Chlorogloeopsis sp. ULAP01: one gene and its partner. The protein of the gene in region 1 binds, or shares a complex with, the protein of each later gene. Links are inferred from orthologs where the notes say so. Each region holds a gene or a part of one and is shown in the gene's direction. Other genes may lie near its edges.

Region 1 (3,009 bases):
TTTACCAAGCTTAAAGTCTATGCTGGCCCAACTCACCCTCATCAAGCTCAAAAACCTCAAGAACTAAAAATTAGTACTATTCCAGGAGAACAAGATTAATGCAAGCAATAGATAATACTGGCGGTCGTGCCATGTACTGGGGTACTGGTCGTCGTAAGTCCGCCATAGCACGTGTACGCCTAATTCCAGGTAGCGGTCAGCTAAACGTCAATGGTAAACCTGGTGATTTGTATTTCCAGTTCAATCCCAATTACCTGGGAATTATTAAAGCTCCTCTAGAAACTCTGGGGCTGGAAAATGAATATGATATTTTGGTCAAAGCCGAAGGTGGCGGCTTAACCGGACAATCAGATGCAATTCGTCTGGGAGTAGCTCGCGCTCTTTGTCAACTCGATCCAGAAAACCGCTCGCCTTTGAAAACCGAAGGCTATCTTACCCGCGATCCACGGGCAAAAGAACGGAAAAAGTACGGTTTGCACAAAGCCCGCAAAGCACCTCAGTACTCCAAGCGTTAAGCAATTTTGGATTGTGTTTAGCTAGTGGCTAACTATTTGTTGCCATTAATTAGGCTCAAGGCTAAAAGTTATAATCGTAATAAAATCACAAACAAAAAAACAATGGCTAAACCTGGAATTCATCCTGAATGGTATCCAGAGGCTAAAGTTTACTGCAACGGTCAAGTTGTAATGACCGTAGGCTCAACAAAGCCAGAACTGCACGTAGATGTTTGGTCTGGAAACCACCCATTTTACACTGGTACTCAGAAGATAATTGACACCGAAGGTCGCGTTGAACGCTTCCGTCGTAAATACGGCATGACGAACGATCGAGCTTCTGGCGGCAAAAACAAAAAGTAGCGGGTTGGCAGCCTCATTTTACGACGACCCTGCATCTGCTGGGTCGCTTGTCATTAAGGCTTGAGCCAACTTGTTATTTTTTAAGGAGCGATCGCACTCGTTATGGCTGAACAGTATTTACTGGAGAAACTTAAATCTGTTGAACAAACTTTTAACGAATTGACTCGTCGTCTTGCCGATCCCGATACTGCCAAAAATCCAGATGAGTATCAGAAAGTGGCAAAGTCACGTTCTTCTTTGGAAGAAGTAGTCAACACCTATGAAATTTGGAAAACAGCTCAAGAAGAATTAGTAGGGGCGCGTCAAGTCCTCAAAGAATCTCAAGGCGATCCAGAACTGCAAGAAATGGCAGCGATGGAAGTTCAGGAATTAGAAGAAAAAATCGAAAATCTGGAAACTCGCCTGAAAATCTTATTATTACCGCGCGATCCAAATGATGATAAAAACATCATGTTGGAAATTCGTGCAGGTACTGGGGGTGATGAAGCTAGTATCTGGGCTGGCGATTTAGTCCGAATGTATTCCCGCTATGCCGATACTCAAGGTTGGCGAGTTAAGCTGGTGAGTGAATCTCTCGCCGAAATGGGTGGCTTCAAAGAAGCAATTTTGGAAATTCAGGGAGACAACGTTTACAGCAAGCTCAAATTTGAAGCGGGAGTCCATCGCGTACAGCGCGTACCAGTTACAGAAGCTGGAGGAAGGGTTCACACTTCTACTGCTACAGTGGCGATTATGCCAGAAGTAGATGACGTGGAAATTCATATTGACCCTAAAGATATTGAAATGACTACAGCTCGTTCTGGTGGTGCTGGTGGACAAAACGTCAACAAGGTGGAAACAGCAGTTGACTTGATGCACAAACCCACTGGAATTCGGATTTTCTGTACCGAAGAACGCAGCCAGTTGCAAAACAAAGAACGGGCGATGCAGATCTTGCGGGCAAAGTTGTATGAAATGAAGTTACGCGAACAACAAGAAGCAGTAACTTCCATGCGGCGATCGCAGGTTGGTACAGGAGCGCGTTCTGAAAAAATTCGCACCTACAACTATAAAGACAACCGGGTTACCGACCACCGCCTTGGTCAAAACTATTCGCTCAATACCATTCTAGAAGGGGATTTAGAGTCAGTTATTCAAGCTTGTATCTCTCAAGATCAGCAGGAACGTTTAGCAGAACTTGCTGCTTCTGGTGTATCTCAATAATAGACTCTTTTATTTCTTTGATTTTATTAGGTTGTAGACAACCGCTTGTTGTGCTTTTGCTTAAAGCATATTCAGGCGGTTTTTAATTTGTCCTGAAAATGATGAGAGAGCCAGAGGCTCTATTTCTCGTTACCAGGTTGAACCTGGTAACGAGGGTTTGTGGAGTTTGAATTTTTATCTACCCACGCCTATGTATTGGAAGCCAGCTCTCACCATTTTTTCAGGATCGAGGAAGTTACGACCATCAATCATGACAGGGTGACTCATCAATTTTGCCATCTGGGCATAGTCAAGATTGTTGAACTGCTGCCACTCGGTAACTAATACCAAAGCATCACAACCATCAGCAAGTCTTTCGGGATCGGTTTCTACTAATACACCTGTCAAACCATCACGCAAACCAGATTGGGACACAATCGGATCGTATGCCTTAACTTTGGCTCCTAGTCTGTTAAGTTGCTCAATGAGATTGAGTGCTGGAGCATCACGCATATCATCGGTGTCAGGCTTGAAGGTTAAACCAAGTAATCCAACTGTCTTTCCTTTGAGGATTTTCAATGCTTGTTGGAGCTTTTCCACAGCAATCAAGCGTTGGCGTTGGTTAACACAGACAGCAGATTTCAGTAGCTGTGCTTCATAACCGTAGTCATCGGCAGTGTGAATCAGTGCAGCCACATCTTTGGGGAAGCAGGAACCACCCCAGCCGATCCCAGCGTTTAAGAATTTGTTGCCAATTCGAGAGTCTAAACCGATACCTTTAGCTACCTGAGTAACATCCGCACCAACGCGATCGCAAATGTTGGCAACTTCATTAATAAAGCTAATCTTGGTTGCTAAAAAGGCGTTAGCAGCATATTTAATCATTTCTGCCGAACTCAGATCTGTTACCAACACGGGTACTGGTGGTAGAGACTGGTCTTGGGCATATTTACGCTCGACAATTGGAGCA
Region 2 (10,336 bases), on another replicon or contig:
GAAAAGTAGCAGACAGACGGGAAATTAAGGGTTGCCAGTATCCACGGCTGTTGAGCCAACCATGAATAAACACTAGAGTATGAGGGCAGGACGTAGGAGCTGTAAGTTCGTATGCGTGTGGAACGCCCAAGATTTCGATGGTAGCCATACTTCTATCGTACCCTTAAGAGCGAGTGCGATTGAAGAAAGTAAGTGGTAGTACTCTGTCAACCAAGAATTGGCGAGTTGAGGTAGACGCACCACAGAACACAAGACACGGGGAGATGGGAACAGAACTACTAATTACTGTACGGGAGGCAGCGCGCCCTTGCGGAGCCAGTGCGGTGGTGAGCCAGCGCGCCCTTGCGGCTTTGCCGACTTGTAGCGACTGGCGTAGACACGAAGTGGATAAGCGAAAGTAAGGGTTCCCCGGCATAAAGGAGCCAGTGCGCCCTTGCGGGTTAAGCGCGTTGTAGACGCCCAGAGGGCGGCTTCCCGCAGGGTAGCACCTGGCGTCACCTGGCGTCGGGTTAAGCGCGTCGAGTGCGACTGCCGTGCGGGTTTAAAAGATAATTTATCAGTTTGAACGCCAAGATAATCAGCAAAACCCACCCCCACTAACTAATGACTAATTACTAATAACTATTGACTCACTTGCCTAACAATCTTTGCTTTACCCCTTCAGCAATTTTGTGACCTAGATATTCTGGAATCAGACTTTCATTTGGCCCTAACAAATAAAGTATTAGGCGTGTGCGTCCACGCCAAACTAGCAAATTGGCATTCACGACCAAAAGGTCTTCTTGCCAGATAGCATACATCACCTTGTAAAAGAGTCCCGGTTGGTTATCAGCTTCAATTACTAAAGCAGGAAGATGAAAGACCGGATCGACGTAAAATTCTGTTTGTACTTGCTCTAGACCTGTATCAAGATTGAATTCTACCGCTAGCATCTCTTCTACTTCAAATCGTCCTGCTAAAGCTTCTCGAATCGCCCGACAGACATTTTCTGAAGTTTTCTCGCTCAGAACTTTGCTGCCACGAGAAACGAGGAGCTTGATAAATACCAACATCGGCGGTTTAATCTGACCATATAAACTCAAACCGTGAATCGTTAGTCCGTAAGCTGCCAGCACACCAAAAATATCGCTGAGGAGAAACGACTGATTGCGGTAAGCAAAATGTAAAGCACTTTTACTACCTTCTTGTTTGAGCTCGATCACGGCACGTCTAGATTTATATAGGCGATAGGCTAACCGCAAATTTTGCAGTTGAATCTCACTGCTGACAAATTGTTCATAAAACTGAGGGAAAGCGCGGTTAAAGCGCTTTAGGAGTTCTAATGTAGAAGATTTTAAACCAGAAGCCATCTTTGGGTGTAAGCCTTACTTGCTGTCATCAAACCGAAAGCGTTCATAGCTGTTATATACAATTGTGTAATGTACAATTTTGTCTTGGATTGTGATCCCTTTGGTTAATTTCTCCTAGCATTTACTACAAAATGCTAAAGTTGAAAATGATTGGTGTGAAATCAGCGCTTTCTGAAATACAGACCATTGCAAATTCCAACAACACTTAATTTAAAGATAGAAGTGTTAGGGAGCAAAAATGGGTAGTTCAGTAAAACGTTAATCAACACTCTTTCATTAGAAACCAATTCAGTTATACTACCCGAACCACGCTGGCATGGGTTTTTGGAAAACTTGGTTTAGTACTTCTGAACCGTTCACGACAACAAAAACAACTCCTTTTGAAGAGCATACAGTAGAAGCTGCGAGCAACTCTGGTGCCACTAGCGTTAGTGGAGCTCCTTCGCAGGAGGCTCGCATTGTTTTTAGCACAGAACGAGATATTGATTTATACGAACTTGAAGAACTCTGTGATGCCGTTGGTTGGTCGCGTCGTCCTTTAAGAAAAGTAAAAAAAGCTATTGAGCATAGTTTTCTCGTTGCCTCAATGTGGCAAGTGCGAGGAAATCAAAGGCGGCTCATTGGTTTTGCCCGTGCTACCTCAGATCATGCGTTTAACGCTACTATCTGGGATGTGGTAGTTCATCCAGACTTCCAAGGCCAAGGGCTGGGTAAAGCGTTGATGAAATATGTGCTTAAGAAACTTAGGGGTGAAGAAATTAGTAATGTTACTCTGTTTGCCGATCCCCATGTTGTAGACTTTTATCGAAGTTTGGGTTTCATGTCTGATCCAGAAGGCATTAAAGGAATGTTCTGGTATCCCCAATAACTTCTACATAACAGCAGCTATTGGTGTCATCAGTTTCAATCACGCTTGCAGAGATTTTGAAGTACGAAATTTTTAGCACAGGCTTTACATAGTGATAGTGGTTGACAGACAATCAACTTGCTTATACTCTTTAAAAGAGTGCATATCTTCTGCTGTGCAGTTTCTCTGATAACTGGCTGCTAATGCCAAATCTGTTGTAGAATAGTGAAACCGGGATGTAGCGCAGCTTGGTAGCGCGCCTGCTTTGGGAGCAGGATGCCGCAGGTTCAAATCCTGTCATCCCGACTTAAATAAAATAATTTTTTACAACTCTAGAACTGGTTATCAGTTCTGGAGTTTTTTATATTCTCTAAGGAAAAAACAAAACTTGACTATATTTTAATTTTGGATGGCTGAAAAAAATATAAGTAATTTATAATTCCTAGAAGATGCGTATTTTTACTTCACGTATTTTTGGCTAATTTTAAAAAAGTCTATTAAATTAACAAAAATAAAAACTAAATTTTTATAGCTTTGATAATCTTACGTCAGATTTAACACATGAGTTGATTATGATGGATGGAACTATTTACTATCCTGTAGAGTCAACGATGCCAAGTAAAAGCAATAAAATGGCATTTGTCATCTCCAGTAGCGGAAAATTTCTCTTCGCCTGGAAGCAAAATACAACAAGCATCTATCTACAGGATTTTGAAGTCAATCTCAAGGTGAATTGACAAATCCAAGCACAATCAACTAGCGATCGGGATATCATAACTGAAACTAGTTGGTGCTGTGCCAATTTTATTGTTCATGTGACTTGATTGAAGTATTGATGCTAGGAGAAGTCATGAATTCATTGGTTCGCTGGGGTACAACATTAGGTTTGGTGGGGAGTACTCTGCTGTCAACTTTTTTAAGCGGAAATGCCCCAGTACTAGCATTATCAGAGCAAAAAATAAAACAAATACTGGATCAAGTACCAGTATTTTTAATCACAAATCCTCAAGGGTTGCCACTCAGCCGCCCCTTAGAAGGACAAAATGCCCAAAAAGGCAGTTCGGTGACAGGTGTTTATATGAGCCAGCAAGAAGCTCAAACTTTTGTCAACCAGCTACGGAATGCTCCAGAAAAAGACCCAAAACAAGCAGAAATGCTAAAAAGTTTACAGGTAACAGCAGTGCCGTTAGGAGTAATTTATCAGCAATTACAAAAAACTAAAAATCAGCCAAATCGCCTATTCTTTGCTTTCAAACCCGTAGATCGGGAAATTCAAGGAGCAATGGAATTATTGCGGCAAAGCGGTCAAGATATAAAACAGTTTAGGAGCGTACCTATTTTTCTTGTGAGATTCGCACCAGATAAAGGGTATGTCCCAATTGAATTGGGTTCTGATAAAAAGGAATATATTCCTCTGTTTACAAGCAAGCAAGACGCCGACAACTTGTTGAAGCAGGTGAAGCAAAAGTTTCCTAAAGCCGATATCCAAGTAGTGGATGTTGATGGAATTATAAAAACCTTACAGGAGAAAAACGACAAGTGGCTGGAGCAAGTAGTATTTTTCCCGTCTCCAGAGGCTAGACAGTATATCCAGTCACTTCCTAAAAATAGTGCTTCTAACCAAGCACCACCTGCTCAACCGAAAAAATAACTACACTCAGTTATCAGTAAACAGTGAACAGTTTTAAAAATCAGAGTAATGAATAGAAAAAAGCAAATTTATTTTCCTGGTTCAAATTCCCTACACTTTAGCTAGGGTTGATTAACTGATAACTGATCACTGATAACTGTTAATGTATGGCAGAAAAACAGCCAAAAGATACTTCTGGTTTGCAAGTTTGGCAGTGGCGCACAAAAGCGATTCAATCGGCGATCGCTGCTGATGTGCCACCTGCTGAAGTAGATTGGCTGTTGCAAGAGGTTGCTGGTTTAGATAGTTTGGCACTACGTTTAGAGTTGTTTAAAGACTGGCCGCAAATTAAGCTGCGGCTGCCTTTAGAAGAATTAGAGGTGCTGTGGCAAAAACGCCTGCATGAGCGTCTACCAGTACAATACATTACAGGAGTGACACCTTGGCGACAGTTTAAAGTTGTAGTGTCTCCTGCGGTTTTAATTCCTAGACCAGAAACAGAGTGTTTAATTGATTTAGCAGTTGCTACTGTTTGTAAGAGCCAGGAAAATTTGTGTCTAGAACAAGGACATTGGGCAGACTTAGGAACGGGCAGTGGAGCGATCGCTCTTGGGCTTGCAGATGTCTTTAGGAAAGCGACAATCCACGCTGTTGACTGCTCTGGAGAAGCTCTTTTGCTTGCTCAACAAAATGCTCAAAATTATGGTTTTGGCGATCGCATACACTTTTATCATGGTTATTGGTGGGAACCACTGGAATCTTTAAAAGGACAATTCAGTGGTATGGTGTCAAACCCTCCTTATATTCCCACCACACTCGTATCTGAGTTACAACCAGAAGTGATGAATCATGAGCCAAAACTGGCATTAGATGGAGGCATTGATGGTTTGGCTTGTATACGTCATTTAATCGAAACTTCTTATACTTACTTACATCCGGGTGGGGTGTGGCTGGTAGAGATGATGGCAGGGCAAGCGGATGTAGTACGAGAAATGGTGCAAAACCAAGGTAGCTATGGCGATATTGAGATTCACACCGATTTAGCAGGGATCGAACGCTTCGCTGTTGCCAAGAAATTATGAATGATGAATTATCAAGAAGCGCCCACAGGTTGGCAGCCTGGGGCTACACAAACAAAGCCCACCTTCGTAGGCTGAAATCCTTACAGGCTGCCTCCGCAGCCTTTGTTAGTATAGCGACACCCTTTTAGGGTGTTGGATTTTGGTAAAGGTATTGATGAAGTATAAATAAGTTTTATATTTTAGATTTTATTATTCATAATTTGTCAGATGACGCAAGTTTCTCTAGATGCACTCGTAGCTGCGGCACGAGCAGGTAAATTAGTGAGCTTTCCCACAGATACCGTTCCTGCGCTGGCAGCCATACCAGAGCAGGGGGAATTAATTTTTACCGCCAAGCGACGTAGTCCGGATAAACCTTTAATATTGATGGCGGCTAGAGCAGAAGAGCTTTGGGCTTTTGTCAACGGTAATGCTGATGAGTATCAAATTTGGCAGCAAACAGCAAATAAATACTGGCCAGGAGCGCTAACTCTAGTTTTACCTGCCTCCGCTTTAGTACCAAAAGCGATGAATCCTATCGATCCAACTACAATTGGCATTCGTGTACCTAATTGTGCGATCGCTCAAAAAATTTTGGCACAAACAGGGCCACTTGCCACTACTAGTGCTAATCTATCAGGTCAGCCAGCTTTAAGAACAATGGCAGAAATCGAAGCTCAATTTCCCGAAGTCCTGACATTATCTGCAAATGAGTGCGAAAATGAAATACCGAGAAATGGAGTACCTTCTACTGTTGCTAAATGGACTGGGAAAGATTGGCAAATTTTACGGCAAGGTGGAATTAAGTTAGTTTGAGATCTGGCTTGAAAATAAGGCAAAGGGCAGTAGACGCAAAGCGCCGTATCCGTTGGTAGGAAAGACAGTTTTCATTTCCTAGTTGTGTGATTTTTCATATGATCCTCTAGCTTACTGATGCTTTAGCTGGTTTGTAAAATCAACAAAATACCTGTTCTATTAAAACTACTCCGGAACTTTACTCTACGCCTTGGTGGTCAATTAAAAAGTTAATATTTTTGCTAAATAAATTATGGACTGGAGTAATTGGATCTATTTGGGAGCAGGATTATTATTAGGAATGGGTGTGAATGGGTTACTGCTGCGGACAAAAAAGTCATCTAGTTCTCTAGTATTGCCAGTAGAACAGCAAAATATAGCAAAACTCCAAGAACAACTCAAGCAAACTCAACTGGCTTATCATATGGCACAAGAAATGAGCCAGTTTAAAGCGGGATTTTTAGCACGGACTACCCATGTATTGCGATCGCCCATTAATGGTTTAATTGGGTTACATCAGTTAATTTTATCCAATTTGTGTGAAAACCCAGAAGAAGAGCGAGAATTTATCCACCAAGCTCAGGAAAGGGCATTAAAGCTCTTAAAATTAATCGATGAAATTTTAAATATTGCTAGGTTAGAACACGGTACAAGTAAATTAGATTTGCAATCGCAGTCGCTAGCTGAACTCTTACAGGAAGTTTACGATTTAACTTATATGCTAGCGGAAAATCGCAATTTTCCCTTTAAGGTATTATTACCTGATCCAGAAATTCAAATTTTTATAGATTTTCGCTGGTGCAGACAAGCACTACTATATTTAATCGAAGCTGTCATTGCTCAAACGGAGGAAGGCAGCATTTATATTTCTTCTCAAGTTGCAAGTGCAAATAATTTGGTTCACATCTGGTTGGATGTACCTTTCTATGCTGTTTCTCAAAGTGAGTCAATAGATTTAATTAAATCAGAACACCTACCATCTGAAAGTAACGAAGAAAACCCAAAATTTTTAGCAGGTATGAACTTATTGCTTGCTCAAGTCTTATTGGAAGTAATGGGGAGCAAGTTGGAAATTATTCCTTTTCCTGATGCTCAAGCAACAACTGAAGATATGATTAGGTTGCAACTTTCTATTCCCCTCGTTACTAAAGGTGTAGAGGCGCAGAATTACTAATTTTATTTTCCTGATTAACTCTCCAAAAAATACTTTCTCCCCTTCCACTCTTATCCCCTTGCTTCATTAGCTAGACATAATTAAAAGTAAAATGCAGATGGTTAGAAACTAAGCAGAATAAGCTTTTTCCTACTGCCTACTGCCTCTGGGCAGTCGCACTCGACGCGCTTAACCCGCAAGGGCGCGCTGCTCTCTGCCCTCTGCCTTCTAATTTAATGATTTGATGTTTCTTGAAGCTGTATTTCTCCAGGTGTAAGGCAACCAAGGTGAGATTGATTTTGCAACACCATCGTAGTTGTAGTATTGTGTTGAAAGCCTATTTTTTCATAAAACTGCTGTTGGTGAGTGGTCATTAGGTAAACACGTTCTACCCGGTTGATGCGAGGATGGCTTAATATTGTTTCTACAAGCTTACTTCCAAGCTTATTACCACGGTAGTCAGGATGAATGACAACATCCCAAATAGTGGCACGATAAATACCATCAGAAGTTGCTCTAGCAAAGCCAATTAGTTTTTGTCCATGCCAAAGAGTAATGACGGGATCACTATTGGCAATGGCTGTGCGCAAGTCTTCGATACTGCGCCCTTTTGCCCAAAAAGCTGCTAAGTTCAATAACTGTTGGAGCTGGCATAGATCTATTTTTGATTTGCGATCGCTAAACTGAATCTGAGCAGAATTCATAAATCGCACCACATTTATGCAGTATCTAAGATGACTTCCGCTTTGCAAGATACAGCCTTTATGCTTGGATAGCAACTAGTTTGCGAGAGAATAATTCAAGATTTAATGACAAATCCACTTCCAGAGAGGATGACTCGGCCCTTGCTGCCGTATTCGATATACTTGTTGTTCAAGACGTTGCTTTTCTTGCTGTGGTAAACCCAGTAAGATATTCCGGCTTTGCCAAATTAAAATAGCAACTGTCATACCAATACAAAAAGCTAGACCAATGGTAGCAATGGGATGGTAGGCAAGCCCGTATCTGACTGCTACCCAGGTAAAGTATTGCCGCCACAACGCTATTTCTTCACGTAGATGCCATAATGACACAGGGGCAATAGTAAGCCAAAGAATGCCGACAAACAACCATCTGCCGTAGACGGTTAGTCTGTGTAGCCTTTCGACTTGTTTGGTAAAAGATAAATTACAGTTTTCTGTGTCTAAAAAATTTTCCGGTTGCTCCATATGCACTTAAGTAGCGAGCGGTAGTTAGTTGTACTTTTAAACAACTAAAAACCAACAACTAATAACTAAACTATTAGCTATTGATCGGCAGAGGCATCCATAGACTCGGCTGTTATCATTCCAACTGATTCACCTTTGCGTTCTCGCCACCAAGCCAAAAGAGTACTAGCGACAAAAATACTAGAATATGCGCCTGCTACAAAACCAATAATCAAGGCTAAAGCGAAGTTTTTGAGGGTTTCTCCACCAAATAGAAAGATGGCAAATAAGGTTAGTAAAGTAGTTAATGTCGTATTGATTGACCTTGTCAATGTTTGATTGACGGCATCATCTACGATATCAGCGATCGGGCGATTGGGAGTTAATTTCAGCGTTTCCCGAATGCGATCATAAATCACCACAGTATCATTCACTGAGAAACCTGTAATTGTAAGTAAGGCAACGACAAATAGGCTGTCTACTTCTATGCCTAGCACTAAGCCCAAAATTGAGAAAACTCCTGCCGTAACCAATACATCATGAAACAGGGCAATAATGGCGAAGACGGCATAGTCAAGCTGGAAGCGGAAAGTCAAATAGATAATGATGCCAATAAACGAAACAATCAGGGCAATGACACCACTTCTAAAAAGTTCCCGTCCAATTGTAGGGCCAACTGTGTCAATTTGGCTTTTTTGTGGGTCAAAGGTGCCTATTTTTTCACCAATTGCGTTTTGCAGCCTAGTACGCTGCTCAACATCCAATGTCTTGGTACGAATTAATACACCGTTGTCTTTGCCAGTTTCTTTGTCTGCAACAATTTGGATACTGCTGTCACCCAAACCTTGTTCTTTTGCTACTTCTCGAACAACGTTGATGTCAATAGGCTGATCGCAGTTACCTGGTTTGTTGCAATCTCGTTCAAATTGCAAGCGCGTACCACCCACAAAATCCAGACTAGGACGTAGGGGAGCGCGAATATCGGGATTTTGCCAAGAAATCACCATTGAGATGATGCCTGCGAGAATAATGGCGGCGGAAACAGCCCACCATAGCGATCGCGATTTATTAATACTTAGTTTCATCGAGCCACCTCTGCCTTATTGGAGGCTGGCAGATTAGGACAATATAACTCAGGCTTGCGTAAGGATGGTAATGATATTGCTAAAAACATTAATGTTCGACTACAGGTAATTGCTGTAAACATACTTACTGCCACACCTAAAGCTAAGGTTACAGCAAAGCCTTTTACCAAACCGGATCCCAACCAGAACAAAGCTGCACAAGCAATCCAAGTCGTGACATTACTATCTAAAATACTGGAAAAAGCACGGTAAAAGCCTGACTCTACAGAACGATAAAGGCTTTTACCGGCTCGTAATTCTTCCCTTGTGCGCTCAAAAATGAGTACGTTAGCATCGACTGCCATACCAATACTGAGAATAAAACCTGCAATTCCTGGTAGTGTGAGAGTGACGCCCAATAAAATAAAACAAGCCCAACAAAGTAGAGCATAGATGACAAGGGACACATCCGCAATTAGTCCCGGCAGTCTGTAATATAAGACCATGAATATTAATACTAAAACCAGCCCTCCAACGCCTGCCCAAATACTGCTGAAAATGCTATCTTGACCCAAGGTTGCACCAACTGTACGAATTTCGCCAATCTCAACTGGTACAGGTAAAGAGCCTCCTTTGAGCTTGATTCCTAATTCGTTTGCATCTTGTGGTGTAAAGTTGCCAGTAATCACAGCAGCACCACCAGTAATGCCTGTATTGGCAAATTCCGGGCCAACAGAAGGATAACTAATCAGTTCATTATCAAGAAAAATGCCGATAGTGCGACCAGTACCTGCCAAATTTTTAGTTAATTGGGCAAATAGTTCACCGCCTTGTTGATTGAAGCGAATTGCAACATTCCAGTTGTTACCTTGGGTAGGTTCGCCGTAGGCATCTTGAAGAAATTTACCAGTGAGTGGAGGGTTGGTACTTTCAAATAACTCGGCGATCGCTTCGCTATTATTTTTTAGTGCTTCTTGATTTTTTTGAATTGCGGCGGTGTCATTGGAACTGATTAACTCTTTTTGCTTTAATCTCAGTTCTGCTCGCGATGCATTTAAAGCAAATAATTGGGCTTCTGTATTTGGCTTTTGTTGGCGAAACTCCAACTGCGCCGTACCCCCCAAAATTCTTTCTGCTTGCTGTGGATCGTTAACTCCCGGTAGCTGCACTAGAATTTTGTCTTCTCCAACTGTTTGAATTACTGGTTCGGATACACCTAGACTGTTAATGCGGCCTTCAACTACTGTTTT

What was found.
Region 2: the proteins of prfA (region 1) and prmC are in contact, whole or in part, in a crystal structure (PDB 2B3T), measured with the Escherichia coli proteins. The link is inferred for Chlorogloeopsis sp. ULAP01 from one-to-one orthologs.

The regions. Positions count from the first base shown.
Region 1 is NZ_JAUDRH010000007.1:278,448-281,456, forward strand. What follows is about bases 129-3,009. They hold prfA (peptide chain release factor 1), read left to right. Parts: upstream 129-959; coding sequence 960-2,060; downstream 2,061-3,009. Other genes in these bases: rpsI (30S ribosomal protein S9), read left to right, coding at 129-515; rpmE (50S ribosomal protein L31), read left to right, coding at 618-857; QUB80_RS16090 (UDP-glucose dehydrogenase family protein), read right to left, coding at 2,235-3,009. Outside these bases: rplM (50S ribosomal protein L13), read left to right, coding at 1-99; more of rpsI, read left to right, coding at 99-128. UniProt on the Escherichia coli protein: Peptide chain release factor 1 directs the termination of translation in response to the peptide chain termination codons UAG and UAA.
Region 2 is NZ_JAUDRH010000003.1:454,535-464,870, reverse strand. The notes cover bases 3,044-5,950. They hold prmC (peptide chain release factor N(5)-glutamine methyltransferase), read left to right. Parts: upstream 3,044-3,993; coding sequence 3,994-4,908; downstream 4,909-5,950. Other genes in these bases: QUB80_RS08240 (sensor histidine kinase), read left to right, coding at 5,936-5,950; QUB80_RS08245 (L-threonylcarbamoyladenylate synthase), read left to right, coding at 5,116-5,703; QUB80_RS08255 (Tic22 family protein), read left to right, coding at 3,047-3,847. Outside these bases: QUB80_RS08290 (alpha/beta fold hydrolase), read right to left, coding at 1-148; QUB80_RS08285 (hypothetical protein), read left to right, coding at 180-401; QUB80_RS08280 (hypothetical protein), read left to right, coding at 434-565; QUB80_RS08275 (hypothetical protein), read right to left, coding at 630-1,349; QUB80_RS08270 (GNAT family N-acetyltransferase), read left to right, coding at 1,666-2,217; QUB80_RS08260 (hypothetical protein), read left to right, coding at 2,769-2,933; more of QUB80_RS08240, read left to right, coding at 5,951-6,856; QUB80_RS08235 (GNAT family N-acetyltransferase), read right to left, coding at 7,069-7,539; QUB80_RS08230 (hypothetical protein), read right to left, coding at 7,642-8,043; protein translocase subunit SecF, read right to left, coding at 8,121-9,107; protein translocase subunit SecD, read right to left, coding at 9,104-10,336. UniProt on the Escherichia coli protein: Methylates the class 1 translation termination release factors RF1/PrfA and RF2/PrfB on the glutamine residue of the universally conserved GGQ motif, i.e. on 'Gln-235' in RF1 and on 'Gln-252' in RF2.